DNA from 2 places in the Paenibacillus sp. AN1007 genome. Region 2 is predicted to be linked to the other one. Evidence: riboswitches for the same ligand, from Rfam matches in the RefSeq annotation. Region 2 holds a riboswitch; the other holds the start of a gene.
What was found. A riboswitch is a leader RNA that binds a small molecule or an ion and turns the genes downstream of it on or off. The one in region 2 is predicted to bind ZMP and ZTP.

Region 1 (16,547 bases), 2.8 Mb from region 2:
CTGTGCAGCAGGAGCAGCCGGAACAGTAAACGTGGAGATTCCATTAATGTTTGCAGCGATTCTCTCATCAAAACTCGCAGTTACAAATGCAGCGTAAAACTTTTCATAAAACCTTAGAACCGATCTTTCCAGCATGGACTGGATAGACCGGTTCCAAGGTTTTTTTGTTTTTTCATAGGTAAGGCTGCGGCATGAGGAATGATGTCCCTGCTTCGTAAAGTGGAATTTGTCACATGATGATCGAGTTTCCATTCTCCCGACGAATTAGGTACAATGGTAATAATGATCTATATTGGGAATATACGATGTGAGATATAGGGGGATAATCAAACATCATGTGGAGAATGGTGAAAAAGCTGGACGGCATCATACTTTTTGTACTGCTGTTATTAATGGTTATGAGTGTATTTGCGATCTACAGCGGTACACGTTTTGATCCCAATCTGGCAAGTCATCATGTGAAAACCATTTATTTCTATGCAGCGGGGTTTATCGCTGTCATTGGAATTGGATTAGTCAACTACAAGCTGTATGTGAGATACGCATTTCTTCTGTACGGCATCGGTATCATTTTTCTAATATTGGCTAATGTGCTTGGAAGTAAGGTTAACAACGCGAACGGCTGGCTGAAGATCAGCGAGAGCATTTCGTTTCAACCTGCCGAATTGTTTAAAATGATTCTCATTTTGTTCCTCGCCCATCTTATTGTGAAGCGTAAACGAGGGGATCTGGGTTTTTGGAGAGACGTGGTGCCGATTGGATGTTGGACATTTATTCCGTTTGCCCTTGTTATGGCACAGAATGACTTGGGTAATGCTCTGGGGTATGTGATCATTCTGGCTGCAGTATTATGGATCGGCAATATCAAGCTGAAACATGCATTAATCGGGCTGACGATTATAGGTGCATTCTTTATTGGGTTCATCAAAGCATATACGTTCTACCATGATGAGGTGTTCTCATTTCTGGAAAAAATCAAACGGGAGCATTGGGCTGAACGGATTGATCCGTGGCTTGTTCCCGAGAAAGCAACTGCCAAAGCGATGTGGCATACGAAAAATGCCGGGCTTGCCATCGGATCAGGCGGGATTATGGGTAAAGGGTTCCTGGAAGGTACCTCTGTCCAAAGCGGACGTGTACCTTATACGTACTCGGATTCGATCTTTGTAGTGATCGCAGAGGAATTTGGTTTTGTAGGAGCTTCCCTGCTAATTCTATTATATTTTATCCTCATCCATCGGATGGTGCTGATCGCACTGGAGTGCAAAGAACGGGCCGGACCCATTATCATCGTGGGCATTATCGGTATGCTGCTCTATCAGGTGTTTGAAAATATAGGAGCATTTCTTGGGCTTATGCCGCTGACGGGCATCACGCTGCCATTTATCAGTTATGGCGGAACGTCTTTGCTGATCAACATGGCCTGTATCGGGCTGGTGATGAGCATTAAACTGTACGGGGACGAGGATGAAGATGAACTGCTCCCAGAGGAGCAGCCTCCGTCCTTCATGCAGCGAATCTGGGACTTGATCAAGAAGAGAAAAGAGAAAAGAGAACAGCATCATGCAGCTGTATTTACGTTGGAGGAAGTGACTTATCCTGTTCCCCAAGGAAATGAATCCAAGAGGTTGACAGGCCTGTGAGCAGGCCAGGGTCAGCCTCTTTTTTATGAATTTATTTGATCAAATAAGGATAAGGATATCATGGTCTGAAAGCGATAGGAGAGAGAGCATAAGATCAAGGCCATGGCAAACACATCGACGATGCAGCGCTTCGGTTATCGTTGTTTCTATGAGACATTTTAATAGATTTGTGAATATACTAGGTTTACTTCCCGCTCATCCGGGCATACTGATAGACATGAGAGAGTTGGGCGCTGGATACCGAGCCGAGGGGGAAGAACGGGATGAGCAGACGAATCGTGAAGCAAATTGGACTTATTATTGTATGTCTTATGATGATCATTATGATGTGGGAAGGTCAGAAAACGGATGCGGCTGTTGCAGCGACGGCGATACCGGAGCAGTCGATTCGATTGCGGATACTGGCAAATTCCGATGGGGCAGGAGATCAGCTTGTCAAACGTGAGATACGGGATGCGGTGGTTGCACAGATGGGCGAGTGGGTCGGAACCTTGGAAAATCCGCAAAGTCTGGAGCAGGCACGCCATGTGATTCGGGAGCATCTGTCCGAGATTGAGAATCGGGTAGGTGAAGAGTTAACGAAACGTGGACTGACCTATGATTATCAAGTAGAGCTCGGCACGGTTCCTTTTCCTACTAAGCTGTATGGCGGCACGGTATACCCTGCAGGTGATTATGAAGCGGTACGGATCACGCTGGGTGAAGGCAAAGGGCAGAACTGGTGGTGTGTATTGTTCCCGCCATTGTGTTTTATCGATGCGAGTACAGGGGATGCACTGGCTAAACCAGCTGCAGTCTCTGCGGCAGGAGCAGACTCGGTAGAGGTGAAGGCATCCATGCAGGGAGAGACGCCTGAAGCAAGATTCTTTCTATGGGATATAGCTGTGAAACTGTGGGATTGGGTAACAGGATTATTCTCCTAACAACGTGATTTCGATATGAAGTATTTGGATGGAAATAGGATATAAATCATGAGAGAGGCCTCTGCTGCGGGTGTGCAGAGAGCTTCTTTTTTAGGAACGAGGCTGTGAAGGGGAGCGTACTTATGGCTCGATCAAACCTGAAACGTGACAGATATGCTATACTAATATGTACTGAAATTGAACCTACTTGAAGTTTAGGGATGATGATATATATGAACAGAGAGCATGAATCTATGCAGCATCACTCGTTAGAGGATAAGTTGGTCAACGAGGCGGCAGGTACAGCCCAGGGTGGACATAACACAGCCTTTTGGGATGTCAGAGCGCTGCTGCAGGAACAAAGTGAAGCAGAAGATATGCAGGAGATTTCCCTGTATTCCAGTGTGAAAAAGGGGAGCGCCGCCCGTGAAGCGGCGCTTGCTGACCTGCAGGCAGCGGCAGCCTGCCTGGGTCAAGGAGAAACCGTGGCCTTCCCGACCGAGACGGTCTACGGTCTCGGCGCAGATGCGCGGAGCACAGAAGCGGTGGAAGCGGTATTTGCCGCCAAGGGTCGGCCTTCCGACAACCCGCTGATTGTGCATATCGCGCATCGTGACCAGCTGCAGGAACTGGTCACTGAGGTTAACGAGACAGCGGAAGCATTGATCACGGCCTTCTGGCCGGGTCCACTTACGCTGGTGCTGCCGGTTAGGCCAGGGGCGGTGTCCCCGCGCGTCACCGCCGGGCTGGATACGGTGGCCGTGCGCATGCCCGACCACCCGGTGGCTTTGCCGCTCATCGCAGCGGCAGCATGCCCTGTGGCTGCGCCAAGCGCCAACCGTTCCGGGCGGCCCAGCCCGACCCTCGCCGCACATGTGCGGGAGGATCTGGACGGCCGCATCGGCGGCATTGTGGACGGCGGCCCCACCGGGGTGGGCGTCGAGTCCACTGTGGTGCAGGCCGGTGACGACGGTACCGTCACCATCCTGCGCCCGGGCGGCATCACGGCGGAGCAACTGTCCGCCGTGGCCGCCCGTGTCGCCACGGACCCGGCGCTTCTCGCCGAGGGGGCCGGTGGCGACAGCACCAGCCCGGCGCCGCGCTCGCCGGGCATGAAGTACACGCACTACGCACCCGCAGGAGCGCTGTGCGTGGTTGAGGGGCCGCCCGAAGCGGTGGCGGCCTGGACCCGCGCCGCTCTCGCAGAGGCGGCGCAGCGCGGAGAGCGCACCGCGGTGCTGGCGTTCGCCGAGCACGCGGAGCAGTACCGCGCCGATGCCGTATTCTCGCTGGGCGACGCCAGCGAGCTGCAGGAAGCTGCGCGCAGGCTGTACGCCGCGCTGCGCAGCTGCGATGAGCAGGGAGCCACATATATTGTGGCGGAAGCCTGCTCGCGCGAAGGGCTGGGAGCAGCCGTCATGAATCGGCTGCTCAAGGCGGCAGGCAACCAACTCATCCAAGTTGGCTGACCTGCCCACCTGAACGCTCCTGACCACCGGATCAGGAGACCCGACGCTCCGCAGACAGACGCCGCGTTTAACGTGACAACCGATTGCTTTTTCATACAGCGAGCAAGCCTTGACCTGCCTTTTCTCATCGGAATGCTGCATCAACACTTCTTCCTTCCAGTTTCCCCGCATCCGTCATGTTTGAGTTCTTGTCCGCATATCGTGTACAAGAACCTTTATGCGACTTGGGGGAATGAGGATGTGGGATGTGTCTGCTCATGTGGGGCAGTTGGTAACCATTCTGATTATGGCCGTTGCGCTTGGGCTGGATGCGTTCTCGCTCGGTATCGGAATTGGCATGAAGGGCATACGGCTGCGGGACGTGTTGAAGATCAGTACGGTCACGGCGCTGTTCCATATCATCATGCCGCTTGCGGGCATGTATATGGGCAAGTATATGAGCTCCTTGCTGGGTGATATTACGAATTATGCGGCAGGCGGCCTGCTTGTGCTGCTGGGCGGTCATATGATTTTGAATGCGTTTCGCGAAGGGGAAACCAAGCTGGTGGATCACCGCTCTTTACTGGGTATTATTTTATTTTCACTCAGTGTCAGCGTAGATTCATTCTCCGTTGGCGTATCGCTGGGCATGTTCAGCAGCGATCTTGTTCTGACGATTCTGGCCTTCGGTTTCTGCGGCGGGTTGATGTCCATCTTGGGGCTGCTGCTGGGACGCCGGGTAAGTCAGAATCTGGGGGATTACGGTGAGGCAGTAGGCGGAGCCATCTTGCTTGCCTTTGGACTTTTGTTTATATTTTAAAATAAAACGTGCGAACGATACGATAGGCATATCACATCTTGATCTAATGGGGAGGCTAACACAATGAAACATATTTTATTTGTATGTACAGGCAATACGTGCCGCAGCCCCATGGCAGAAGGGCTTTTGCGAAAACTGGCATCCGAGCGCGGCATTGAGGTGCATGTTCGTTCTGCGGGTGTAGCCGCAGCGTCGGGAATGCCGATCTCGCGTCATGCCGAAGCGGTGTTGAAGGATCATAGTGCGGAGGGACCGTCCCATTCCACACAGCTCAGCGCAGAGCTGGTCGATTGGGCCGATCTGATTCTGACATTAACCCGGAGTCATAAGCAGCATGTGATGCAGGTGTTTCCGGATTCCATTCAGAAGACCTATACGTTGAAAGAGTATGTGGAGAATGATGAGCAGGTGCTGCAGGACCTGCAGGAATTGGACAGCCTGTACGCGACACTGGAGATGAAGCGTGCACTGGGGCAGGAGATTTTGGCATCCGAGCGGGAGCGCGCCATTGAGATCCGCCAACGTATACCGAGCTTTGATATCTCGGACCCGTTTGGCGGGAGTCGGGATGATTACAATATCGCTGCAGCAGAGATACGGACAGCTTTATCGCGGCTTCTGGATAAGCTTGAGTAAATTTCGGCAAAGATAGACAAGATATAGAAACAGAACATCAGATGTAAATTAACCGTTGATTTTAGAGTAGGGTTGATTTATGATGAAGGGGAAAACAGGGATCCGGTGTAACTGGCGACGAAGTGGGCACAACCACAATGGAGCACCGGAACAAACGGCCGGTCGCCTGGGCAAAAGAGCAATTCTGCGATACCCGCAGACTGCTCTTTTTTTCGTCTTTCGTCTGATTTTTCGCTATAATAGTACCTGAAATGCCATGAGCGTATGCAGAGGAGAAAGCAGCACGAGGCAGCAGGCATGATTTTATCGGGAGGCGATAGGATGACGATTGAATTGGATTCGGAACAACCTGGACTGCAGCAGCAGACCGCATCGATCCTGCGTGAACTGGCACTTGCCGGAAAGCTTGGAGCCGGACACATTGTTGTCATTGGCACAAGTACAAGCGAGGTTGCAGGTCGGCGTATTGGAACAAGCGGTGCAGTGGACGTAGCGCAGCAGCTGCTTGCGGGTATTCACGAGGTGCAGACGGAGTTTGGTTTCCATACCGTATTCCAATGCTGCGAACACCTGAACCGGGCGCTTGTGATGGAACGTGCGCTGCTTGAGCGTCTCGGACTGACAGAGGTTGGTGCAGTACCTGTACCAAAGGCTGGTGGTTCCATGGCATCGACTGCCTATCGATCACTGTCCGATCCGTGTCTGGCTGAGCATATTCAGGCTCATGCAGGTCTGGATATCGGGGAGACGATGATTGGCATGCATCTGCGTCATGTTGCGGTTCCTTTCCGTACATCGCTTCGCTATATTGGTGAGGCTCGTGTGACCGCAGCACTTACCCGTCCGAAGCTGATTGGCGGCGAACGGGCAGTATATCGTATGGAAGAGCAGCCTGATTCAACCTTTTGTGACTAACGTATAAAGCGAAATGATGTTTACACGTAAACGGAGAGTGCAGCACCAATCTGGAGAAGCAGCGCGTTCACGTTTATCACCGGATTTTCTCTTTGTCAAAAGGGGCTCAAAGAAATCTGGGGATAACAGTGATCGTAAGATGGTGATGCAATCGAAGTCAGGCGTGTAACCTGAAAGCTCGCTTTATAACTTCATTATAATCTAGGAGGAATTTAATCATGGAACAATTGCGCAAGAATGACCCTGCAGTATTGGAAGCGATGAATCTTGAACTGAAACGCCAACAGAACAACATTGAGCTGATCGCATCCGAGAACATCGTAAGTGAAGCGGTAATTGAAGCAATGGGCTCTGTATTGACTAACAAGTATGCTGAAGGTTACCCGGGCAAACGTTACTATGGCGGTTGTGAGCATGTTGATATCGTTGAAGATATCGCGCGTGATCGTGCCAAGGAACTGTTTGGTGCAGAACATGCGAACGTGCAGCCGCACTCCGGTGCACAAGCGAACATGGCTGTATATCTGGCAGCCTTGAAGCCTGGCGATACCGTTCTGGGGATGAACCTGGCGCATGGTGGTCACTTGACGCATGGTAGTCCGGTTAATGCTTCCGGTTTGCTGTACAATTTCGTTGCTTACGGCGTACAGGAAGATACATTCCTCATTGATTATGATGAAGTTCGCAAAGCAGCATTCAAACACCGCCCTCGTCTGATCGTAGCAGGCGCAAGTGCATATCCGCGTACGATTGATTTTGAAAAGCTGGCGTCCATTGCCAATGATGTTGGCGCGCTGTTCATGGTCGATATGGCGCATATCGCAGGACTTGTTGCAGCCGGACTGCATCCTAACCCGGTGCCGCATGCACACTTCGTAACGACGACAACACACAAAACGCTGCGCGGACCACGCGGTGGTATGATTCTATGCCGCAAATCCTGGGCAGCTGCCATTGATAAAGCTGTATTCCCGGGTTCCCAAGGCGGACCTTTGATGCATGTGATCGCTTCGAAAGCCGTAGCTTTTGGTGAAGCTCTGCAGCCTTCGTTCAAAACGTATGCGCAAAACGTAGTGAAAAACGCACAGGTGCTCGCTGAAACATTGATCGCCGAAGGATTGAACATCGTATCCGGCGGTACAGATAACCACTTGATGCTGATCGATACTCGCAGCGTGAATATCACAGGTAAAGAAGCAGAGCATGTGCTTGACTCTATCGGTATTACCGTGAACAAAAACGCGATTCCGTTTGACCCGACAAGTCCGTTCATCACCAGCGGTATCCGTATCGGTACACCTGCGGCGACTTCCCGCGGTATGGACGAGAAAGCGATGGCAGCCATCGGTAAGATCATTGCCAAGACGCTTAAAAATCCAAAAGACACAGCAACGCTTGATCAGGCTCGCGCAGAAGTAACGGCCCTGACAGATCAATACCCGCTGTACACAGACCTTAAATACTAGGACTGTTACTTCAACTGCTGAAAAACACTGCTCGTGCTGTTTGGTTTTGAAGGTTGTTAAAATGGAATACAGAGGAACGAAGTGAGCAGAATGAGGCCGTAGAAGCGAAGCGCTCGCATTTATCCCCGGATTTTTACCTACCTAAGGTGATTCATAAAATTCGGGGATAACGGCGATCGAAGGAGCATTCTGGTGGCGGAGTGGTGTTGTATTACAAAAGAGCATCTTTAGTGTTCACACGTATTTTGAGCATTCAAGTGACATAACAGCACGAGCAAACAGGACCGGATGGATCAATTTCCGGTCCTGTTTTTGTATGATTTGCTATTCTGTAATGATTAGGTGCCCTTTGATGGTGTAATTCAGTGTGGGTGATGATATAATATACAGGATTTATCGGGCCTGTGAATGACGGCTAGGTATATTTGGAAATGCTTAACACATGAAGAACTTACCGGAGGGACAATTTAATGGGAAAATTAGTAATATGTGATCACCCCCTGATTCAACACAAACTGACGTTTATACGCGACATGCGTACGAATACGAAAGATTTTCGTGAATTGGTTGATGAAGTAGCGACGCTGATGGCTTACGAGATTACAAGAGACGTTGAACTGGAATCCATCGACGTACAGACACCTGTAGCAGCAACCAAAGGAAAAGTGATTTCCGGCCGTATGCTGGGACTCGTACCAATCCTGCGCGCTGGACTGGGCATGCTGGATGGCGTGGTGAAGCTGCTGCCAGCGGCAAAAGTAGGACATGTTGGCTTGTTCCGTGATCCGGAAACACTGCAGCCGGTTGAATACTACACCAAACTGCCTACAGACGTAACTGAACGTCAGCTGATTGTGATTGACCCGATGCTCGCAACAGGCGGATCGGCAATTGCAGCCATTGACGTGCTCAAAAAACGCGGCTGCACGCAGATCAAAATGATGAACCTGGTAGCAGCACCGGAAGGCGTAAAGGCAGTACAGGATGCGCATCCGGATGTAGATATCTATGTCGCTGCACTGGACGACCGTCTGGATGATCACGGATATATCGTGCCAGGACTTGGCGATGCAGGAGACCGTCTGTACGGAACGAAATAAGCATATTTTCATGCGGATTAGAAAAGGGGCTTTGCTCGAATGTCCAACAAAATTAAAGTGATGACTATTTTCGGGGTGCGTCCGGAAGCCATCAAGATGGCTCCGCTTATTCTGGAATTGCAGAAACATCCCGAGTCTATTGAGTCGATTGTTTGCGTAACTGCGCAGCATCGCCAGATGCTGGATCAGGTTCTTGAAGTTTTCGACATTCATCCCGATTATGATCTGGATGTCATGAAGGATCGTCAAACCCTGAACGAGATCACCATTCGTGTTCTTGGCGGTCTGGAGCCGGTTTTGCGTGAAGCGAAGCCGGATATTGTACTCGTTCACGGGGACACATTGACTACCTTTGTAGCCAGTTATGCAGCGTTTTTACAGCAGATTCAGGTCGGACATGTGGAAGCTGGACTGCGGACGTGGAACAAGCTGTCGCCGTATCCGGAAGAGATGAACCGTCAATTGACGGGCGTTCTGGCTGATTTGCATTTTGCACCGACGGACTGGTCCTCTTCCAATCTTGCCAAGGAAAATAAACCGGAGTCTAGTACCTACGTCACAGGCAACACGGTAACGGATGTGTTTCAATATACAGTACGGGAGGATTACAAGCACCCGGTACTGGATTGGGCACAAGGCAAGCGCCTGGTGCTGATGACTGCTCATCGCCGCGAATCTCAAGGCGAGCCTCACCGCAACATTTTCAACGCCGTCAAACGGATTGCTGACGAATTCGAAGATATTGCCATCGTGTACCCGGTGCACCCTAGTCCTGCTGTGAAGGAGCCGGCTCACGCGATTTTGGGGAATCATCCCCGTATACAGTTAATCGATCCGCTAGACGTAGTGGATTTGCATAACTTTTACCCGCACACTCACTTGATCCTGACCGATTCGGGCGGTTTGCAGGAAGAAGCACCTTCGTTTGGTGTGCCTGTTCTTGTACTGCGCGATACGACAGAGCGCCCGGAAGGCATTGAGGCCGGCACGTTGGAATTGGTAGGGACGGAAGAAGAACGTGTATATGAACGGACCAGAGCGCTGCTTACAGATGAAACACTGTATGCAAGCATGAGTCAAGCTGCCAACCCATACGGTGATGGACATGCTTCGGAAAGAATTGTCAATGCGATTTTGCATCATTTCGGCGTGAAAAGCGAACGTCCGGAATCATTTCACAGAAAGTTCAAAAAATAATTCACATTTTCTGTTGGATTTACGAAGGGGATAGCATACAGTTAAACTGTACGGTTTACGCGGGTTTATGGACTTTATTAGGCTGTAGACCCGTCGTTTTTCCCTTTAAAACGCTAAAATCAATCAATTGACAAAGACTCTCATCATTCAGTAAAATTAACTGGGATTGCAAGGGTGGCGTGGAAAATGGCCGATTCGAACAAACCAAATTCATCCCGTAACCATGATGATAAGGTATGGAAAGCAATGGGGCTCGTGACAGCTTTTGGAATCGAGATTGCCTTGCTCGCTGTTGCCGGATATTACGCTGGCTCGTGGTTGGATAAAACCATTGGAGGAAGCGGAATATGGATCGCCGTAAGCGTTCTCTTTTTTCTTGCGGCAGGTGGGGTAAGCATTTACTTTATTGCTAAAAAATTCATGGGGGAAAGTGATGAGTGAACTAGCCAGATATCGCAGATGGATGACCGTTTCCGTCATGTACGTACTCATGATTTGTTTTCTAACGGCTGCATTCGCACCTCGTTTGGAGACGATTGCTTTGGGACTGGCCTTGGGCGTGATCATCAGTTTGATTAACGCATTCTACCTGGGCTACAAGGTAAGGAAGATGTCCGATGATGCGGCAGAAGGTAATCTGAAGCGTGTGAACCTGGGATTTTTGACAAGAGCGGCGCTCGCTGTGCTCGGTATTTACATATCGATGCGCTTTCCGCAGTACTTCAATACATATGCGGTTGCAGGCGGTCTGGCCATTGCGCAATTTTCCTTATTGATTATAGGGATCATCATGTCCCGCAAAGCAGAGTGATTTTGAGTGTCGCAGCTTTCACGTAGAGAAAGGGGTGAGAAAAAAATATGCATGAAGCTCCAGTGATTATGCTTGGTGGATTTCATCTGGACTTGTCCGTACTGTTGATGTTGATTGTAACCGGCGCCATTGTCTTCATTTTTGCCATCATCGCTACACGGAATCTGTCTGTGGATAATCCGGGAAAGCTGCAGAACTTTATGGAGTGGGCCGTTGAGTTTGTTCGCAATCTGATATCCAGCACCATGGACATGAAGAAAGGCAAACACTTTATTTCTCTCGCGCTTACGATGATTTTGTTCATCTTCGTAGGTAATATGCTTGGGCTTCCGTTTCAGGCGGTTACCGAAGTCAAGAGTGTCGAATCGGCTACTGTGTTCGGGAAACCAATCGTCACGGCGGTTGAAGCTTATGAAAAGGCTCATGCCAAGGACCCGGAAGCACATCCGCACATCGAGCTGGCTTGGTTCAAATCACCGACAGCTGACTTGTCCGTAACGATGGGACTAGCTCTTGTAGCCTTCCTCGTAGCACATGGACTTGGATTGTTTAAGAACACCAGAGGTTACCTGAAGCACTATGTGCAGCCGTACGCGTTGTTCCTTCCGATTAACCTGATCGAGACCGCGTCCAAGCTGCTCACGCACGGCATGCGTTTGTTTGCAAATATTTTTGCGGGTGAGGTGCTGATTGCAACCATCCTCAAACTGACCAGCTTTAAAGTGCTGGGCGCAATCTTCGCAATTCCGCTGCTTGCAGTATGGCAGGGGTTCAGTATCTTTATCGGCGGAATTCAGGCCTTCGTTTTCGTCATTCTGATGATGGTGTACATTTCACAGACCATCGAAACGCACGAAGAACATTAAGTTTTAGACCTGCGGAGACTTCTCCATCAGGCTGAACAATAAAATTGATTTATAATTTTAAGGAGGATATACAAATGGGAGCAATGGCATTAATCGCAGCAGCAATTGTTGCAGGATTGGGCGCTTTCGGCGCAGGTATCGGTAACGGTATGGTAATCAGCAAAACGGTGGAAGGGATCGCTCGTCAACCAGAAGCGAAATCCACACTGCAAACAACAATGTTTATCGGGGTAGGTCTGATCGAGGTATTGCCGATCATCGGTGTGGTACTCGCGTTCATGTTCTACGGTGCTGCTTAATTCATAACTCAGTACGGCGGGGAAGGCTGGAGCCCTCCGCGCCTTCTTTTTAGCTAGAACTTGTCCTGTAAGGGATAATGTTTTTAGGATACCTCCAGGAAGGAGTGAACAGATTGAATTTCTTATGGGAAAACACGATTCTTGCGATTATCGCATTTTTGATTCTATACTGGCTGCTTAGCCGCTACGCTTTCGGTCCGTTGTTCTCCATCATGGAAAAGCGTCGTGAACTCGTGATGAGCCAGATGAATGAGGCTGCTCAGACTCGGGAACAGGCGATTGCTTATGTGGAGGAGCAAAAACAGGCTCTGGAACAAGCGCGCAAAGAAGCTCACGACATTATTGAACAGTCCAGACAAACGGGCGGCAAGCAGGCTGAATCCATCCTGGCTGATGCCAAAGCTGAAGCGACTCGTCTCAAAGACGATGCAGTACGTGAAATCGAGAGCGAGAAGAACAAAGCAGTTGCCGCACTTCGCAGCGAACTGGGTACTGCTTCCGTACAGATTGCTTCCAGATTGATCAAAAAAGAAGTTGAGAACGGTCCAGCACAAGAGGAACTTGTGAACCAATACCTCAATGAGGTAGGGGGCCGACAATGAGCCGCGATACGATTGTTGCCAAGCGTTATGCAAAAGCATTGTTCGAAGTTGCTCTTCAGCAGCAGCAAGTGCTTGAAGTTGAACAGGAACTGCGTGCTGTTGTCAGCGGATTGACCGGAGATCAAGAGATTATGAAGTTTATCGTTTCTCCGAATATCTCTGATGAAGCGAAGCGTAATGTGCTTCATGCAAGCCTTGATGGCAAAGTGTCCGAACCTGTCCTTCGCACGGTTTTGCTTCTGATTGAGCGCGGCCGCGTGGAATTGTTGAACGAACTGTTGAATGACTACGTGAAGATCGAAGGGGATTCCCTTGGCATCGCTGATGCACGTGTATATTCGACTTATGCTTTGAATGAAGAAGAGAAAGAAGCGGTAGCCCGTGAATTCGGAGGCCGTGTGAATAAAAAGATCCGTATCGAGAACATTGTTGATCCTGCACTGCTGGGCGGATTGAAAGTCGCCATTGGCGATACGATCTATGACGGCAGCTTGGCTGGCAAGCTCGAACGTCTTGAGCAGTCTTTTAACAGACGAGTACAGTAGATTGGGGTGAGGACACTTGAGTATCAAACCAGAAGAAATCAGTACATTAATTAAGAGTCAGATCGAACAATACAAGACCGATATCGATGTAGTCGAAGTTGGTACAGTTATTGAGGTTGGTGACGGGATCGCCCGTGTATACGGACTCGAGAATGTCATGTCCAACGAGTTGGTTGAGTTCCCAAGCGGTGTAATGGGCCTCGCCATGAACGTGGAAGAGAGCAACGTTGGTGTCGTTATCCTGGGACCTTACTCGGATATCCGTGAAGGCGACCAAGTTAAACGTACAGGTCAGATCATGCAGGTGCCTGTTGGCGAAGCATTGATCGGACGCGTTGTGAACCCGCTCGGTATTCCGGTGGATGGCAAAGGGCCAATCGCTACAACGGAATTCCGTCCGGTAGAAGGTAAAGCACCAGGCGTTATGGATCGTAAATCGGTTCATGAGCCGATGCAAACAGGGATCAAAGCGATTGATGCAATGGTTCCAATCGGTCGTGGACAACGTGAGTTGATCATCGGTGACCGCCAAACAGGTAAAACATCGATTGCGATCGATGCGATCCTGAACCAAAAAGGCAGCGGCATGAAATGTATCTATGTGGCTATCGGTCAGAAGCAGTCCACTGTTGCTCAGGTCGTAGAAACACTGCGCCGTAGAGGTGCAATGGAATATACGATCGTCGTAACGGCATCCGCTTCCGATCCATCACCATTGCTGTACATTGCTCCATACTCCGGCTGTTCGATGGGTGAGTATTTCATGTACAAAGGCGAGCACGTGCTGGTTGTATATGATGACTTAACAAAACAAGCAGCAGCATACCGTGAGTTGTCCTTGCTGCTTCGCCGTCCTCCGGGCCGTGAAGCTTATCCAGGTGACGTATTCTATCTGCACTCCCGTTTGCTGGAACGTGCTGCGAAGCTGAATGATGAACTTGGTGGTGGTTCTTTAACCGCTCTGCCGTTCATTGAAACACAGGCTTCCGACGTATCTGCATACATTCCGACCAACGTAATCTCGATTACAGACGGTCAAATTTTCTTGGAGTCCGACCTATTTAACGCAGGACAGCGTCCAGCGATTAACGTAGGTATCTCGGTATCTCGTGTCGGTGGTTCTGCACAGATCAAAGCGATGAAAAAGGTTGCAGGTTCCCTGCGTCTCGACCTCGCTCAATATCGTGAGCTGCAGGCGTTCTCCCAATTTGGTTCTGACTTGGATAAATCCACGCAGGCTCGTCTGAACCGTGGCGCACGCATGATGGAAATCCTAAAGCAGGGTGTTAACCAGCCGCTGCCTGTAGAACAACAGGTTGTCAGCTTGTACACTGCAGTTAAAGGATATCTGGATGAAATCCCGACAGGTGATGTAACTCGTTTTGAGCGTGAGTTCCTTGCGTTTATGGAGAGCAATCACGGGGAAATCCTCGGGTCCATTCGTGATACGAAAGAATTGACACCAGACAACGAAAATGCACTTAAAGATGCAATCGAGAAGTTCAGAAAGAGCTTCGCTGTCTCTGTCTAAATAGATCCATGCAGCTGCGGAGTTGTTTAACCGATTCCGCATGTCTGCATGTGTAACTTGCAGCGATACTTTATGAAGTAACTTTGGCTCTGCCAAAGTAGGATTAGGCTTACGATGTAGTTTTGACTTTGTCAAAACTTTAAGGTGGTGAAATCATGGCAAAAGGCATGCGCGAAATTAAGCGGCAAATTAAAAGCGTACAAAGCACAAAGCAGATCACCAAAGCAATGGAGATGGTTGCCGCTGCAAAACTGCGTAAAGCGCAGGAAAAAGCAGAGGCTGCCCGTCCTTATTCAGAGAAGCTGAAAGAAGTTGTGGCAAGTATTGCATCAAGCACGCAGGGGATTCAGCATCCTATGCTGGACAGCCGTCCGGTGAAAAAGACAGCATATCTGATCATTACGTCGGACCGTGGTCTTGCGGGCGGATACAATGCTAATATTTTGCGTCAGGTGAACCAGACGTTAAAAGAGCGTCACAACTCCCAGGACGACTATGAATTGTTCGTTATCGGACGTAAAGGGCGCGACTATTTCAGACGGCGTGAAATTGCTATGGCTTCAACGACAACCGATCTGTCGGATTCACCTGCATTCGCCGATATCAAATCGATCGCTCATGAAGCGGTACGCGGATATGAACTGGCTGAATTTGATGAATTGTACATTTGTTATAACCGCTTTGTAAATGCGTTGACCCAGATTCCAACGGTGGAAAAACTTCTTCCTATGGAAACACCTGAGTTAACTGCTGCGGATGGACCGACTGCAAGCTACGAGTATGAACCGTCAGCTGAAGCTGTGCTGGAAGTGCTGCTTCCGCGTTATGCGGAAACATTGATTTACGGTGCACTGCTGAATGGTAAAGCGAGTGAGCTGGGTGCGAAAATGACGGCAATGGGTAATGCAACCAAAAATGCATCGAAGCTCATTAATGATCTGTCATTGACTTATAACCGTGCCCGTCAAGCAGCGATTACGCAGGAGATTACGGAAATTGTGGCAGGTGCCAACGCAGCACAAGGCTAACCGTTTTTTATTTAATGAAGGCTTGCACTGCAAAAATGAACGAACGGAAATTTATTTTTGCCAAAGTAGCAGGCTTGTAGGAGGGGAACGTTAAGATGAACAAAGGACGCGTTGTGAGCATCATGGGTCCGGTTGTTGACGTCGAGTTTGATCGCGGCGGTCTGCCGGAAATCCTCAATGCCATTACGATCACTACAGTAAGCGCAAGCGGCGTTAGTGTAAATCTTACACTCGAAGCTTCGAAACATCTGGGTGACAACCGGGTACGTTGTATCGCGATGTCCTCCACGGACGGTCTCGTTCGTGGCATGGAAGCCGTAGATACTGGAGCTCCAATCTCTGTACCTGTCGGTGAAGCGACACTGGGCCGTGTATTTAACGTACTCGGGGAAGCAATCGATACTGGCGGTACAGTAGCAGCTGAACACAAAAACCCGATTCACCGCTCTGCTCCTGCATTCGATGAATTGACAACCCAGGCTGAAATGCTTGAAACAGGTATCAAAGTTATCGACTTGCTGGCTCCTTACGCAAAAGGTGGTAAAATCGGTCTGTTTGGTGGTGCCGGTGTAGGTAAAACGGTAACCATTCAGGAACTGATCAACAACATTGCGCAAGAGCACGGTGGTATCTCCGTATTTGCCGGTGTTGGCGAGCGTACACGTGAAGGTAACGACTTGTATCACGAGATGAGTGACTCCGGCGTTATCAACAAAACAGCAATGGTCTTCGGACAAA
Region 2 (16,547 bases):
CGGGATCTGCCGCATTGACAGGCCCGCCTGAACGGATCGTGTTTCCGCCCACAGCCGGATATTTCTCAAGAACAATCGCACTCGCGCCTTGCTGTAAAGCTACAGCAGCAGCACTTAAACCGGCACCGCCCCCACCTACAACCACCACATCACAAGTGTATTCCTCGTCTTCTCTCATCTGGCTGCTGGCAGGTTTTGGACGTCTTTTCAGAATGTCAGGGTTCACTCCGGCAAGCTTAACCGCCTTGGCTACACCATCAATGACAGCATTACTGGTCTCAGAAGCACCTGAAAGTGCATCCACATTCAACGTCTGGCCTTCGATGATTTTATTCGGAATTCGTACAAAAACGACATCGGCGATGCCTTCGGTTTCCCCCTTCGCATCAATATCAATGCTTTCGATACGAGTTTCACTAAAGGATACTTTCATGGGAAGCTTGCCGCTGTGACCAATGGCATTGACCTCATATACACCCGGATTATAGGTGAACTCCTCTTCCTGATTGAGCTGATTGGAAATTTTGGCAAAACGAAGGAAGCGCAGGAAACATACCTCCAGGAAATCGATCGTTCCTTCTTGATTCAGATTGCCTGACTCGTCAAACGCTTTATGTGCACTTCCAAGCAAAAACTCATACCCTGGCATCACGTTAGCTTCAACACCCGGAGCATCCAGAATTTGACGAAGATGCAGCTGCGCACGCGAGGAGCCTTGTGTTCCCTGTGACGCACCAATAATCATCACGGGTTTACCCGCAAGCGGATGCAGCTCAAAGCTCAACCATTCAAGCACACTCTTAAGGGATGAAGGAATGGAATGGTTATATTCAGGAGTTGCAATAATAACTCCGTCACTTGCGATAATTTTCTCATTAAATGTTTGTATGATTTCACTGTTCGTTTGGTTATCGGATTGATTAAACATTGGTACGTCCGCGATTTCAAGAATTTCAATGGCTGCTCTGGACTCAAAATGTTTTTTCATAAACTGAAGCAGCATGCGATTATACGATTTCTTTGCATTTGTGCCTACGATCGCTATGATTTTCATTGTAGTTAGCCCCCTACTCCTGCCAGGAGAATTTTTTCGTTTTTTTCTTCAACGTCCTTTTGGAAAGCAGCTCCGTAGTGATCTCTGTAAACAGAACAAACTCCCTGAAAATCTCCTCAAGCTCCGCTACTTTCTCAGCACTGATCAGACTGCCGCTGTTATCAAATGCACTCTGTGATTTCCCCAAAAGGAATTCGCTGCTGGGCATTAATCTTGCACCAAGCTCAGGTGAATCCAGAATTTGTCTGAGATGTGCCTGGGCTCTGGAAGAACCCAGTGAGCCGTGTGAAGCACCTACGATCATAACAGGTTTGTTCTTCAAGGTTTGAGTTGTGTAGCTGATCCATTCCAGCGCACTTTTCAGAACGGCAGGGATGGCATGATCATACTCCGGAGTGGCAATAATCACGCCTTCAGCTTTGGTGATTCGATCCGAAAGGTCTTTTACCTGCTCGGGAATGTCAACCTCAGCATCCTCTATATCCTCTTTTTCAATGAATGCGGGCAAATCCTTAATTTCATATAAATCAATTTTGGCTTCATTCGAGAAATGTTTTTGCATAAATTGGAGCAGCATGCGGTTCGTGGATACATCCGAATTCGTGCCTACGATAGCTAAATAATTCATCATAATCCCCCTTCTGTCATTCAGAAATGATGTTCGTACATGTCAGACTCGTTCTTTCGGCATAACTCTATCATATCAGAGGTGAAATGATCTAATAGTTATTCATTGCAGTTTGATAACCAATTTGTTATAATCAGCTCAAATTCAAAGTTTGTTATTTTTTTCACAAAGGGTGAGGGACATGTCTAAGTTAGAATCTCAGGATATCTTATGTTACATCGACAGCCTCCTGAAATACAGTAATTACAGCAAAGCCGCCCAGTCACTTTATATTTCGCAGCCCTACCTGACAAAGGTGATTAAAAAAGTGGAAAGTCAGTTGAATTGTGAACTGATCACTCGCAGCAGGCTGCCCTATCGACTAACCGAGCAGGGAAAAATATATTATCAGTATTTGACTTCACTTGAGCACAGCTACGCGAAACTGGTGAGAGAAATCTCATATGTATCGGATATCGGCAGCAGGATACTGCGAATCGGGATTCTTCCGAGCCTCGGTTCTTATTTAACGCCTCTTTTTTTACCTGATTTTTTAAAGCTTCATCCTGCTTATAAAATAAACCTTGTAGAGGATATACCTGAAAAAAATGAGAAGCGTCTCCAAAATCATGAGCTCGACTTCTGGATCGGACAAAATTCGAGCAGCATATCTCCGAACCTGAACTCCGTTAGTTGGGGCAGACACCGTTACCGGGCTGTTATTCCGCGCTGCTCTGAACTATACCGGAACAATGCTGCAGTCATTCCAGAGGGGACTTTTGATATCAGCACCATTTTGCGTCAAAAGCTCATTCTAACGTCTAAAGGTTCTGCCATCCGTAAACAGATCGATCAATTGTTAAGTGTGTACAAAATCCAGCCCAGCATCGTGATGGAAAGCAATGAGATTCGCACCGTATTAAAGCTTGCAAAGCATAATATGGGCGTAACGATTGTTCCTGAAAGTGTGCATATCGATGAGTGTGCCTCGGAATACAACATCTATCCGATCCCGATCGATAAGATGAGTCTGGATTATTTTATAGCACATCATGGGGAAAGAAAACTGTCCGGTGATGATCATGATCTCATCCATACCTTTCTCAATCACGGGCAGCAATGTGCGGTGTAGGAGGCTGTCATGAATACTTTTACGAAAACAATCCCGCTTATGGGAACTAAAATATCCCTTTATATCAAAGGGACAGATGCTGAAGGGCTTGCCGGGGAAGCCGCGAATATGCTGTTCCGCTATGAGAACGTGTTTAGTGCCAACAGTGATCATTCACAGCTTGCTGTGCTTAAAAGAGAAGCCGCAGCCGATCCTCTCAAAGTGGACAAGGAATTGTATGATCTTATCAAAATAGGTAAGGAACACAGTATGAACGAAGGTTCTTTTCTGAATATTGCCATAGGTCCCTTGATTAAATTATGGAGAATTGGTTTTCGCGAAGCACATGTGCCAGAGGATGCCGCGATCAAGAAGGTTCTGGAGCTGTTGAATCCTGAAAACATTCAGCTTGATGATGAGCAGCAAACCGTGCATTTATTAAAAAAAGGCATGGAGATCGACCTTGGAGCTATCGCTAAAGGTTATTTCGCGGATCAGGTTATGGCATTTTTCAAGAAAAATGGAGCTGATGCCGCAATGGTCGATATGGGCGGGAACGTACTCGTTCATGGCGATTCCCCTTCCGGGTCCAGTCACTGGAATGTTGGCATACAGAACCCCTTTTTGCCCAGAGGAAACGCAGCAGCACTCGTCAGCATCAGAGAACAATCCGTCGTAACCTCAGGCATATATGAGCGCGTTTTAGAAAAGAATGGACAGCAGTACCATCATATATTCAGCAGTACAACGGGCTATCCCATCGAATGTAATGTCGCTTCATTAACCATTATTGCGGATAAATCGCTGGACTGCGACATCTATACGACAGAATTGTTCGGGTTCGATGCGGCCTCTATTATTCATAAAGTAAATCAAATGAAGCATATTGAGGCTGCCGTCATCACGACCGATGGAAATCTGGCCTTCACCGACAATCTAAAGGGGAGAATCCATCCCGTATCAAGTTAAGATGATGCGAAAACTTTCAGGCGAACGCTTCGCTTTCTCAGGTTTTTTTCTATCCTTTCCGTTTCTGAATCTTAGATTCGGAGATTACATATACAGGACCTAAAATATCTATTTTACCGTCCTTTACACGAATAGCACTTTCCTGTTCTGCCGCATAAACATCCATCTCTTCAGATAGCGGAAACAGGTAACCTTCAACAAACGTATCGTAGCTGCGTCCAGCATGAGATTCATAGGCAAAATGATCAAAGCCCAACCCCTCATATATCGTAGTTGTTTCATCCTCAGGGGTAATATCATTCGAAGATATCCATTTTGCAGCCATATTTAATGCACCTGCACTTGCACCGATGATAATGGCATTACTGTTCTTAATCATATCGGCTAGTTCATATTCCGCCAAAAACTCATGCTGCTGCACAGGATCTCCCCCACACAGAAAAATGACAGAGGCTTTCTGAATGAGCTGCTGAGCCTTTTCTTTCGGAATACGGTAATCAATGAAATGATATTCAACAAAATGGAGGTTTGCCTGAGTTAACCATGTCCATTCTGTAATATCCTCAAAGTTCACCTGCTCATCTTCATCATCAGACGGCTGAGCGCTAATCATCACAAGCGATTTCCTATCTGCAATATCCTCCTGCAATCGTTCGACCAGTTTCTCTGGAAAAAAATCATTAAACCAACTGAAATAATAGTGAGTACTCAAACTGTATTACCTCCATATGTATAAATTTATGAGCTTTTATTCTCTATCTAAAAGATAGAACTTGAGGACATCATTTAAACGAAAATCAATATCATTTACAGTTAGCTTAACGTTTTAGTGAAAGTGACTCTATGGTAATCCGTTCTAAAAAAATCCCTTTCGTAAGCTGCCAATTCAAATCCGATATTGTTATAAAATTGGATTGTATCTTCATTTCCAACATGACCTAGTGTGTAAAGAATAATTTCTTTCTCATTCATTTTTTTTATTGTTTCTAAAATCGTATTGATCAAAGCCGCACCAATCCCCTGCCGCTGGGCCCCCTTCTTTACCACTACTCCCACGATCTCGTATAATCCTAACTCTTCATTATATAAATAACCTGCATGACCAATGGTTTCATCATTATCACCAATCGCAACGTAGTATCCTTCTGCATCGTTTTCTTCCCTCGGAACTAAAAACTTTGACCAACGTACAGGATATTGATCAATGATAAACGTAGGAAATTGTAGAGGATATTCACTCATTATTTTTTCTATGTTAATTTGGTCTTTATGTTCCAGCAGACGAATATGCACATGGATCCCCCCGTTTCAAGCCATCTTCCAATCATATTCCATAAGCTCTGCAGTTTTTACAGCTCTATCTTCGCCTAATAATTTTTCTACAACATACAGCGCAGCATCCATACCAGCAGATATGCCCGCGGATAATACAATTTTCCCATTATCGACATAGCGGGCCTCTTCCATGATTTCAGTAGAAGCAGGTACAATATGCCTTAATTCGTCCATAGCTAAGCGATTGGTTGTCACTTTTAAACCATCTAATAATTGGGCTTTTGCTAAAATCAAGGCTCCAGTACAGACAGACAAAATGACCTCTACATCATTTGATATCTCTCGAATCCAATTCGTAACCGTTTCATTATTCATTTCTTTTCTTGAACCCCAACCTCCAGGAATCACCAATATATCGGGATTAGGGCAATTATCAATAGTATACGCTGGATTGATGCTTAGACCTCCCAAGGTTTGGATCGGACCGTTATTTTCCGCGACAGTGTAAACATTGAAATCCTGCCCCCTGTTACTTCCTGAGATAAAGACTTCGTACGGTCCTGCAAAATCCAAAGGTTCAACCTGTTCAAAAATGAATATAGCTGCATTTCTTGCTCGTTTTATCTGTTCCATCGTCTTCATCTCCCATAAAATAAATAAAAGTATCCGGTCTAAGACCAGATACTTCGCCCAGGCGTACGGCATATGAAATATGTGCTTCCTCGTGGTTCTCCACGTTACGCCAGTTACACATACCAAATATTTACTTCATTATAATCTGAACATTTAGACGACTACAAGTATTTTCTGTACTGATCATATAACAGCTTTACACAAAGGATAATTATCTTGTAACGGATGGAATAATAAAGTCACGAATGATTGATCTTGGATTCTTCCAATTTCGTGCAGCAACCTTTGCCGTGATAACAACGACTATATCCAGTTCAGGAACACAACAAATGTATTGGCCTCCCGCACCTGCTGCAAAAAAAACCTTATGACCTCTTTCCTCGCTTATCCACCAATGATATCCGTACGTTCCGATTGACTCCGACCCACCACTTTTTTCACTGGTAGAATCTTTAACCCAAGAAGAAGAAATGATCTGTTTATTATCCCAAACTCCGTTATTCAGATATAAATATCCTAGCTTCGCCATATCCCGTGATAATAACTTTAAGTCACATGCTCCATATGGAATTCCCTTAGGGTCAGTGAGCCAAGTTCTCTTTCGAATACCAAGAGGAGAAAAAAGGTGTTTGTCAGCAAATTGTTCAACTTCTTGATTCGTTACTTTAGCTACTATGGCAGATAATAAATGTGAATCCGGACTTTTATACTGAAAGCTCCCCTTTAAGGCAGGGTTAACAGGTAGTCTTAAGATAAAATCGACCCAGTCATTACTGCGAATCAATCGATCTGTCATTCTTTCAACTAACCAACGATCGGTTTGCCAATAAAAACCTGAACACATTGTCAACAATTGCTCAATAGAGGTTTGTCCCGCTAAAGAAGTTCGATCAGAAATGTATTCAGTGAATATATCCCCTAATTTCTCATCAACACCAGATAGATATTTTTCATGAATTGCAATTCCAACTAATGTCGAAGTGAAACTTTTGGTCACAGACCTCATATCCATTAAGTCTTTCTCATTAAATCCATTAAAGTACCGTTCATTAACAATAAAACCATCTCTAATTACAAGCAAACTGTTTACATTACTAAAGTTCTCGAGAATGTAATTATTAGCTTTTGCAAGAATATCTTCATTCATTTCTTTCTCTTCTGGGGCGGAAGTCTGCCAATCATCCGTTGGCCAATAGCTTCGTGGTATTGATTTGTATTCTTTAGAATCTTGCATGATCTCTCCCTAATTCATAATTTTAGATATTTCGAGATTATCGATTCCTTATTATTCATTAGATCCCAGGGTGATCCTTGAGCAATTACATATCCCCCCTTGTCTCCACCTCCGGGTCCCAGTTCAATAATCCAATCACAGAATGACAGGAACTCTGGATCATGTTCTATAACGATGACCGTGTTCCCTTTTTGAGTTAAATCTTCTACTAATAACATTAATTTAGAAATATCTGAATAACCTAGGCCAGTAGTTGGTTCGTCAAGAACATAGAGCATATTTGATTTTCGAATATGACCCAGTTCTTTCGCCAGTTTTACTCTCTGAGCTTCACCGCCACTTAGAGAAGGAGTTGGCTGCCCTAACTTCAAATAGCCCATTCCTACACGCTCAAGAGTATGTAACATATGCACAATCGATCGATCATTTTTAAATATTTTTGCAGCATCCGTTATTGAAGAATTTAGAATATCGAATATATTGTTATCTTCATATTTCACTTCCAGAATTTCAGTTTTGTATCTTCTGCCATTGCATTCAGAACATTCGCGAGTAACCTCGCCTATTAATTGTACGGTTCCCTCACCCTTACATTTTTCACATTGTCCATCAGAAGAATTAAATGAAAAGTGTCCGGGACTGTAACCTCTCTCCGCAGCCAAAGGCTGTGAAGCAAATACCAAACGTATTTTATCCCATATTCCAATATAGCTTGCAGGGATAGATGTTTTATGTCTTCCAATTGGGGACTGAGATACGGCAATACAGCCTTTCAACTCCCCATATCCCTCTAGTTCACAGCTTATTAATTCACTACAACCTTCAGAGTCGTTTTCATCATCATTAATATCTGTTGACTTTTTAAAACGCTGTTTTAAAAGGGGAACCAATGTATCTGATATCAAGGAACTCTTTCCACTGCCAGACACCCCCGTAACACCTATTAGCAAACCTAAGGGGATATTAACCGTAAAATTTTTAAGATTATGAACACTTACATTCTTAAGCGTAAGTTTTGGCGTAATATCGGTAACTCTTCGATAGTGGTTCTCTTCTTTTCTTGGCAAATCATATTGCTTTGATAAATATTTTCCTGTAATCGATTGTGTTGCTTGTAACATATCTTCGACGGAGCCTTGAAAAACAACTCCCCCCCCTTTTTCACCAGCTTGTGGTCCAAGTTCCAACACATAATCCGCAGCCTTAATCATCATAGGATCATGTTCTACTACAATAACGGTGTTCCCCGCTTGTTGTATTCCCCTTAATTTATGAATAATCAATTCCTTCTCAATTTCATGAAGACCAGAAGTGGGTTCATCGAAAATATAGGTTAACGAATCAAAGGCAGACTCGATGTGATACATGAGAAAAAGTCGCTGAATCTCCCCTCCGCTTAAAGATGGTAAACTTCTATTTATCGATAGATGAGACAAGCCCAGTTCAATAAGAAGATGAAGTCGTCTAATAATTAGGTTTATAATCGCTTTACCGTTCGAAGATATCTGTCCTGATTGTATAGTATCGCTTAAAAAAGCTTTAAGCTCATGGATACTCATGTTCCCTAAATGACCGATATGCTTGGCATTTATAGTCACTCTGCGAGCTTCTTCTCCAATTCGAAACCCCATACAAATTGGGCAAGTTACTCTTGAACAAAATTGAGTTTCTCCTACGCTTCGTGCTCGAACCGTAGAACTCATTCTTCTTTGTATACAAGGTAACAGACCTTCAAATACATCATGCATTCCATAATAAATGAATTGTTGAGCTTCATCAGAAAGACGACAAAATGGCAGTGTAAGGTCTATATTATTGATGTTTGCAAAGTTACTAAGTTGAGCTAGTAGTGACTTCCCAAAAAAACCTAAACCTCTGCATATTTCTAGTACATTTTTATTTTTATTTGGTACAATCTTATCTCTCATTAATTCGAAACTATATCCTCGACCTCGACAATCTAAACACATTCCGAGTCCTGTATTAAAAGAAAAATAGGGAGGAGTTAGTCTGCTTTCCTGAATCCCACACTTCTCACAATATAGATTGTAATCAAGTGTAGTATTGCATCTTGAGCAAGTCATTTGCCCTTCAAGTGAGAAGAGTTGTCCCAATAATTGACTGATATATGTACGTGTTCCTACTACGCTACGTGGATTCGATTGCCGAATAATTCTTTGTTCAACTGAAATCGTTGGTGACAGACCCGTAATCTCGTCAAAGTGGTCTTCTTGATTGGTTTGTCCAAAAAAGCCGATCGATTGAAGGTAACGATTACGTCCTTCCTCATAGAGGATATCAAAAGCAAATGTCGATTTCCCTGACCCACTGACTCCTGTCACTACAGTGAGCTTCCCTTTTGGAATGGTTACGTTTATATTTTTCAGATTATGTTTTCGGGCATTCCTAACCTCTATAAATTTCATTTTTAATCAGTCCTAGTATAGAGTATTTTTCATTCATTGTACTGCTCTTTTGATGAATAATACAACCCGCCAAACACTCTGAAATCCTTGTGTTTAGCGGGTTGTTTAGTATGGAGCCTTTAATCAAATTCAATTCATAGCCACTGACCTATTTTTAACAAGCCTACATCAAACTCCATAAATTATAGATCATCATTGCTGCTTCGTCACGGTTAGCCGTTTTCTTCGGTGCAAACTCATCATTACCTACACCGTTTATGATGCCTGCTCCCTGTATTGTCTCTACCGCTTGCTTCGCATAGTTTGCGATGTTTGCTTTATCCTTGAAAGCTATAGCTTCATGATCTGGTAATTTTAGTTGCTTCATTTGGATCGCTTTGTATACCATAACGGCCATATCTTCTCGCGTAATGTTCTCATGAACTCCGAAACGACCATCTGGTTTCCCGTTCACAATCCCCAGCTTCTGCGCGATTGCGATATTTCGATAGTACCATTCTCCTTGCTCCACATCACTAAAGCTTGCTGCTGCGCTCTCATCCGATAACTCCAGCACATTCATCAGCATGGTGATGAATGCTGCTCTTGTCACCTGACCTTTCGGGTTAAACTCGCCGTCGCCTATACCCTTTACAACGCCTCTTGCTCTCAATGCCGAGATCGCATCTTTCGCCCAGCCCTGGGTCACATCCTGAAAGCTCGCTGTAACATACGCTGCCGTATATTTACTTAGAATCGTTGGTTTGAACTCTACTTGACCTGTCCCTGCATTGTATCTACCATTCATCACGACTCTCAGCTCTCCGTTGCCCTTTACATCGTATACGATGATGTTGTTTGGATTCTCAGAAGCCTTCAGCGTATATGGCAATGCAATCACGAGATCATCTCTACCATCAAAAGCCGTAAGCTTCGTACCATCTATCTTTAGCTTGATATCATATACGACCTCACCATTCATCCTAGCTTCTGTGCCAGCTGGCAGTTGATTAGACGATATTTTCTTGATCGACAATCCTAACGTTTTCCCTGCGCTTATTTCTGTTCCAAGCCGTTCGGTAGCCAACGTTACGACTGCTGATCCTGTGTTAATCTCGATGTGACCTACCTTAGAAGTTGCACTTGTTAAGCGGGGATCTACCGCTAGCTCAACGATTAGCTCGTTCAAGCTTTGATCTCCTTCAAGTTGTACCTGTAGCTTATCACCTGTCGTTTGATCAAGTGCACGCTTCACCGTATCAGGACTTAGCTTCACTATAGAAGCACCGTTCTCATTAACAACTGGCTTAATGTTTATCTGACCGTTGTCCATCACCACTGGTTCACTTCCACCTGTAGAAGCTGGCGGTACTGTATGTGCAGGGATGTTACCGCCACTACCACCGCCACCATCTCCATTACCACTGCTTGGTGCTTGTGGTGTTCCCGATACCACAACCCCTGCCGATTCTTGCCCCGCTAAGTTTACCGTAGTAATACGGAATTCATAACGCGTGCCATTTGCAAGTTCTGTGATTTCATAACTGCTAGCCACATGATTCAGCGTTACCGTCTTAAACTCTGTATTTCCATGACCTGTAATCTTAATTGCGACTAGATCGCTTGCAGGATTACTCCATTTCAAAGTCAGCTTCTGATTACCCGCTATTACGCTTGTTCCGGTCACTTCTTCTGGCGCAGTCGGTTCAACCAGTGGTGTCACCGTTACTGTAGCGTTGGATGATATACCACCATCTACTGTAGTTACTGTAATGCTTGCTGTTCCTGGTGCCACCGCTGTTACTCGACCTGTCGCACTTACAGTCGCTACAGCTGGATTACTTGAGCTCCATTTTACTTCCTTTTTCGTTGCATTTGCCGGTGTGATCGTAGCTGTCAATTGCCCTGATTGACCTTCTACGATGGACAATGTCGTTTTGTCCAAGCTAATTCCGCTAACAGATACGTTCTTCCCACTGAGTGCATCATACTCACTTTGTGTAATCGGAATGACCGTTCCGTGACGTGGACTAGCTGGTAAGTTGTAGTTCGAAGATAATGTCCAGACACCTGATGCAAGATTGGTTGTCTCGAATGGAATATAACCTCTTCCACCAAACTCATCTACGAATAAATACCACTTCTCTTCTGTATTCGATTTGAAGATCGTCGGTCCCTCAACCCATTTCATGTTACCCACACCTTGATTAAGCATTTTGAAGGTTGGATCTAAGATCGAGTCACCCATCTCTTGGAAAATCATCTTGCCAAATGGAGCAATAGCTCCGTTGTCTCGTTCATCCTTCGTAAAACGATACACTTTACCATCATGTTCAATCATTGTGGTGTCAATGATGGAATACCCATAATCCAAATATACTTTCGGTTCAGTAAACGTATAGAAATCTCTTGTCTTGCTATACATCATTTGTTGATAAGCGTTACCGGTATGGGATGCATCATCAAACATTCTTGATGCCCAAAATACGATATATTCACCTGTTGTCTTGTCGTACATGATTTCTGGTGCCCAGGTATTACCGGCTTCTTCCGGTGCAACCTCTACCATGCGTTGATCTGTCCAGTTGACGAGATCATTCGATTCCCACACCATAATGGAACGGCTGCCCCATGTCTGTGCTTTGCCCCAGTCACCATTGCCGTTAATTTTCAGATCGGTGGCGATCATGTAGAACTTGTCGCCTTCAGGCGAACGAATAATGAATGGATCACGTACTCCCTTCTCCCCTAAGGCAGAGGTCAGTACAGGTTTACCCTCATTCAATTCTCGCCAGTTTAACGGATCATTACCTTCACTTAGTGCAAAGTAAATTTGCTCACCCGTTGAAGTACCTTCCCCAGTAAAATAGGTGAAGAAGTATCCTGCATATTTTTCATCGGCAGGCCGTTCCTTGACCTTGGCAATAAACTCCTTCGTAGTGGATGCTGAATTTAATGTAATTGCAGCTGTGAGCTTCACGTCTACATCTCCACTACCATGTGCAGGACGCTGCACTTCACCAGTCACTGAAACGACGTTTGGTTGAACGGAAGACCAAGTAATCGTTGATCCATATAATCCAGATGACGGTAAGGAGAGATGACCTCTTACATCCTGAATGTTATGAACAACTAGTGCCGCTTTTGCTTCATCTACAGCATTGGCATCGCTCGGCAATGCTTTAACCATCAACGTAAAGGTTTTGATTTTTGTCTCTGTACCATCTGTAAATACCGCTGTTAACGTTACAACTTGATCGCCAGCTGCGTTATCTGGTCTAGTCACGACACCTGTAGTTGAGATCACATTGCTCTTATCCGTTGTCCAGCTTATTGTTGTGCCATACGCACCAGCTGTTGGCAAAGTTACATTACTTGTAATCGAATCTTTGGATGTATTCGAAGCAAGCAGATCATTGATCGTTAATTTATCTGTCGCACCCGATACAAGCATGCCCTTCATCGAAGCAATCTTCCGATCCGCACGAGCCTTAAGGGTTGTAATATCTGCTGCCGTCATAGCACCATCATAGATTTGGAAGTCTGCAATCAACCCACCGAAGTATGGATCAGCTACATAAAATGACTTCCCGATGGTTCCACTGCTGCCTGAAGTATTTTTTATTTGTTCTAGCGTCATTCCATTCGTTGAGCCTGATGCAACAGCAACACCATCAATATAAATGGTTAGTGTACCATCCTTGCCTGAAACAACAGTCGTTACTACTTTCCATTCATTATTCTTTAAGCCTGTGGTCGAAGTTGAGGACTCATTATTCCAGGCATTCGTCGCGATGCCTAAACGCGCTAGACCGTTAGCGTTATAACGTGGTGTGAAATACGTATAGTGCGTATTATCGTTTGTTCTTCCTAATGCATACAACCACTCCGCAGCGTTGTTACCGCTCCAATTCACAATCGATGAAACGGTGATATCCGTTAATCCGTCGAGAATTCCTTGTGGCAGCTCTACATAGGAGTCTGCTCTCCCCCCATTAAAGCTCAGCACACCAGCATCTTCCGTACGAATCCATTCTGCCTTAGAGGGATTCACCCATTTTCCGTTGAATTTTCCGGTTTGGTCAATAACCGTTGCAGTCGCACGATCGATATCATTCATATCGTAGTGTAGAATGAGCTCAGCCCCGGATGGCTGCTCTACTGGAGGAGTAACGTCTTCATCCGCTAATGCTGCAATCTCTTGACCAGATAATGCACGATTATAAATACGGAAGTCATCCAATTTACCATCAAACAAACGATCAGAGCTATTTCTCGATTTACCAATATAATTCATCGTTGTTTCCAGTAACATTCTGGGCTCAACATTAAATGTCGAGCTGCGTTTAACCTCATGCCCATTCAGATAGAGTACTGCCTCAAATTCATCCATAGTAATGGCAATATGCTGCCAAGTCTTCGTTGGTAATAATCCAGCATTTCGCAATGCATATTTATAATCTGCTCCGAGTCTCGTGCTGTCATTGCTAAATTTCTCTGTAAAAGGGGTTACGACAGCGAACTCCAGACTACCTGTATCGCCTTGAGTACTCAAGTACATGGTGTTGCGGTTAACCTGTCTGCCTGTTTCGGAAGCAAAATCAAATATTCTCTGATTGGCTTGATTTTTGTTCATTTGAACCCATGTAGAGAACGTAGCCTTCTCCAGATTCAAAGATTGAATCAGGTTATCGGGCAGTTTCACATATCCTGTTGACCCATTAAGCTCTAGCGAAGCACCCGTTTTACCGATACGATCCTCTTCATTAATGGCTGCTCCACCTACCAGTGTTGCGTGATGGCCATTCCCCGAAATATCGTCCAACGTTGTACCATTCACAGTATTTGCATCAAATGAGTAATGTACAACCGGGTCTGTTGATGGTGCCGGTCCCTTCGAAGCATACTTGTCTTGCAAAGTATCATACTCCACACGCGAGATTGGAATCACCGTTCCGTGCCTTGGTCCTGGCGGAAGTGCATATTGATCACTGCTTAATACATTATTAATATATTGCTTGCTGCTATCCAGATCTGTTGTATATCGTACATGATAAGGCCATGAATCCAGGAACAGATACCACTTGTCTTGATGAATATCCTTAAATATCGTTTGTCCTTCGTTGTTTCCATTTTTTCCGATCAAGCCAAGTTTGTTATCACGTGTACCCGGAACAGCGTCGTATTGAAGGCCATTGGCAGCAAAACCGTCCTTGTCATAGTAGAAATTTGGTGCTTTCTCCACATACACTTTGGTATTGACTTCTGATTTGGTAAATCGATACAACATATCGTTATGCTCAATAAACGTCGTATCAATGGTTGGAAGTGACTCATCAATCATGACCTTTGGCTCTGAAAAGTTATAGAAATCTCGTGTTGCTGCATAATACATCACATTATACTGACCTGCGGGTCTCCCGTTATAATCACCGTATGTCTCTGTATTTTTCATTGATGAAGCCCAAAATACGATATACTCTCCGGTTGCAGGATCATAGATCGCTTCTGGCGCCCACGTATTTCCTCCTGTCTTGGGAGCAACCTTGACCATTCGCTGCTCGCTCCAGTTAACGAGATCCTCCGACTCCCAGATCATCATGTAATGGCTACCCGTAATTTGAGCCTGGTCGAAATTGGTGCTCTCACCCATTTTCAAATCGGTTGCCAGCATATAAAATTTATCACCTTCTGCTGAACGAATAACGAATGGATCACGAAGTCCCTTTTCACCCATATTCGATTGAAGGATCGACTTCCCATTATTGAGCGCTTTCCAGTACAATGGATCTTCTGCTGTAGCGAAGGAGATTTCTTCACCACCCTCATATTCACCTGTAAAGTAAGCAAAGAAGTACGCATCAAGCTGTACTGGCGCAGCTGCTTTTTTCACGGTAAGGTCAAATGTTCGCTCTTTAGAAGCTGAGCCATTTGTAATTGTAGCTGTTAACGAAACGGACATATCCGCAGCTTGACGGTTTACCCAGCCCAGCTGTGCAGCATCACCGGCCGCTTCAGCCGTGCCTTTAACAACGGTAGGTCTGCTAGATGTCCACGTAATGGTGGAGCCTTGTTCTCCTGTAGTGACAAGACGTAAGTTGCCTTTAACGTTATCCGCATTGTAGATCTCTAATTGTTCAGCATCCAGATCAACCTTCTGCTGGTCATCGAATTGCTTCAAGATCGTAACAGGGAATACAGCCGATGTAGATACGCCTTGATACGTTAAAACAGCCGTAAGTTCTGCTTGAACATCACTTGCTTGAGCATTTGGACGTTCTACAGCGCCGCTGTTAGAAATAACTGCAGGCTGACTGGAACTCCAGGTGATACTCACGCCGTTTTTACCGCTTGTCGGTAAGGTAACATTTTTCGTTATTTTATCTGCACTCTGATCTGCCTCGTCCAAGTAACTATCTATGCTAAGTTGATTCGCTGCATCATCAACTGTAAGCTGACGTATTTGAGAGATGTGAGTTACGGCTTCTTGTTGATATAACTCGCCCACTTCTTGCTCCGTCAATGCCCTATTATATACTCGGAAATCAGCTACGCTTCCTTGAAAATATGGATCGTTCGTAAAGATTGATTTACCGATGAAACCGGAGAACATAGAATTCGGATTAATGATGTCTGACAGCTTTAGTCCGTTCGCATTACCTGAAGCAGCCTTTACGCCATCCACGAATAATGTGATCCTGCTGCTGGCTTCGGAGAAGGACACCGTTACATGCTTCCACTGTCCGGCGATTAGGTTGGAGTTTGCACTGCCTGTAACTAACGCTTCGTTCGGCCAGCCATTTTTAGATATACCCGCAGCAATCATATTGCCCGATCCACTTCCGTGACGTGGGGTTACGAAAAAATATTTGTTCGTTTCCGGTGTTAACACCGTACCCAAACCGAAAATCCAGCGATTCGTACCATCATTCGTCCAGTTCACGATGGAAGATACGGTAATCTCATTCAGGCCTTGTAATAGATCCATTCCATTGGAGCCCTTAGGAATCTCAACATATCCACTATTGGATGTAGAACTTCCTCCATTGAAGGAAATAAAACCAACCTCACGGTTAGAAATGAATTGTCCATTGTTTGGATTTTTAAATATCCCATCAAATGTAACTTGCTTGTTGGCGATATCCTTCAGTACGAGTTGACCCTCTACCTCTGCAGTTGTTTTCATGTTGTAATGAAGAAGCAAATCATCATTTAGCGACTTATCTTGAACCGTAATGGTAATGGATGATTCAGCCACA

Region 1: linked by a shared signal. The riboswitch ahead of ABXS70_RS29030 (TIGR01440 family protein) and the one ahead of ABXS70_RS16450 (DJ-1/PfpI family protein) in region 2 are both predicted to bind ZMP and ZTP.

What each region holds. Positions count from the first base shown of each region.
Region 1 covers NZ_CP159992.1:6,479,597-6,496,143, forward strand. The annotation lists gene ABXS70_RS29000 (FtsW/RodA/SpoVE family cell cycle protein) at 1-29, shown strand, start outside; gene ABXS70_RS29005 (FtsW/RodA/SpoVE family cell cycle protein) at 336-1,643, shown strand; gene spoIIR (stage II sporulation protein R) at 1,907-2,566, shown strand; gene ABXS70_RS29015 (L-threonylcarbamoyladenylate synthase) at 2,923-4,014, shown strand; gene ABXS70_RS29020 (manganese efflux pump MntP family protein) at 4,253-4,813, shown strand; gene ABXS70_RS29025 (low molecular weight protein arginine phosphatase) at 4,877-5,449, shown strand; ZMP/ZTP riboswitch at 5,547-5,628, shown strand; gene ABXS70_RS29030 (TIGR01440 family protein) at 5,771-6,364, shown strand; gene glyA (serine hydroxymethyltransferase) at 6,583-7,830, shown strand; gene upp (uracil phosphoribosyltransferase) at 8,301-8,930, shown strand; gene wecB (UDP-N-acetylglucosamine 2-epimerase (non-hydrolyzing)) at 8,970-10,127, shown strand; gene ABXS70_RS29050 (AtpZ/AtpI family protein) at 10,314-10,568, shown strand; gene ABXS70_RS29055 (ATP synthase subunit I) at 10,561-10,938, shown strand; gene atpB (F0F1 ATP synthase subunit A) at 10,986-11,804, shown strand; gene atpE (F0F1 ATP synthase subunit C) at 11,879-12,103, shown strand; gene atpF (F0F1 ATP synthase subunit B) at 12,217-12,705, shown strand; gene ABXS70_RS29075 (F0F1 ATP synthase subunit delta) at 12,702-13,250, shown strand; gene atpA (F0F1 ATP synthase subunit alpha) at 13,267-14,781, shown strand; gene atpG (ATP synthase F1 subunit gamma) at 14,937-15,809, shown strand; gene atpD (F0F1 ATP synthase subunit beta) at 15,905-16,547, shown strand, end outside.
Region 2 covers NZ_CP159992.1:3,704,496-3,721,042, forward strand. The annotation lists gene ABXS70_RS16420 (flavocytochrome c) at 1-1,054, opposite strand, end outside; gene ABXS70_RS16425 (NADPH-dependent FMN reductase) at 1,068-1,685, opposite strand; gene ABXS70_RS16430 (LysR family transcriptional regulator) at 1,864-2,793, shown strand; gene ABXS70_RS16435 (FAD:protein FMN transferase) at 2,803-3,741, shown strand; gene ABXS70_RS16440 (Type 1 glutamine amidotransferase-like domain-containing protein) at 3,791-4,453, opposite strand; gene ABXS70_RS16445 (GNAT family N-acetyltransferase) at 4,555-5,034, opposite strand; gene ABXS70_RS16450 (DJ-1/PfpI family protein) at 5,050-5,649, opposite strand; ZMP/ZTP riboswitch at 5,698-5,776, opposite strand; gene ABXS70_RS16455 (serine hydrolase) at 5,861-6,883, opposite strand; gene ABXS70_RS16460 (excinuclease ABC subunit UvrA) at 6,898-9,309, opposite strand; gene ABXS70_RS16465 (immunoglobulin-like domain-containing protein) at 9,473-16,547, opposite strand, start outside.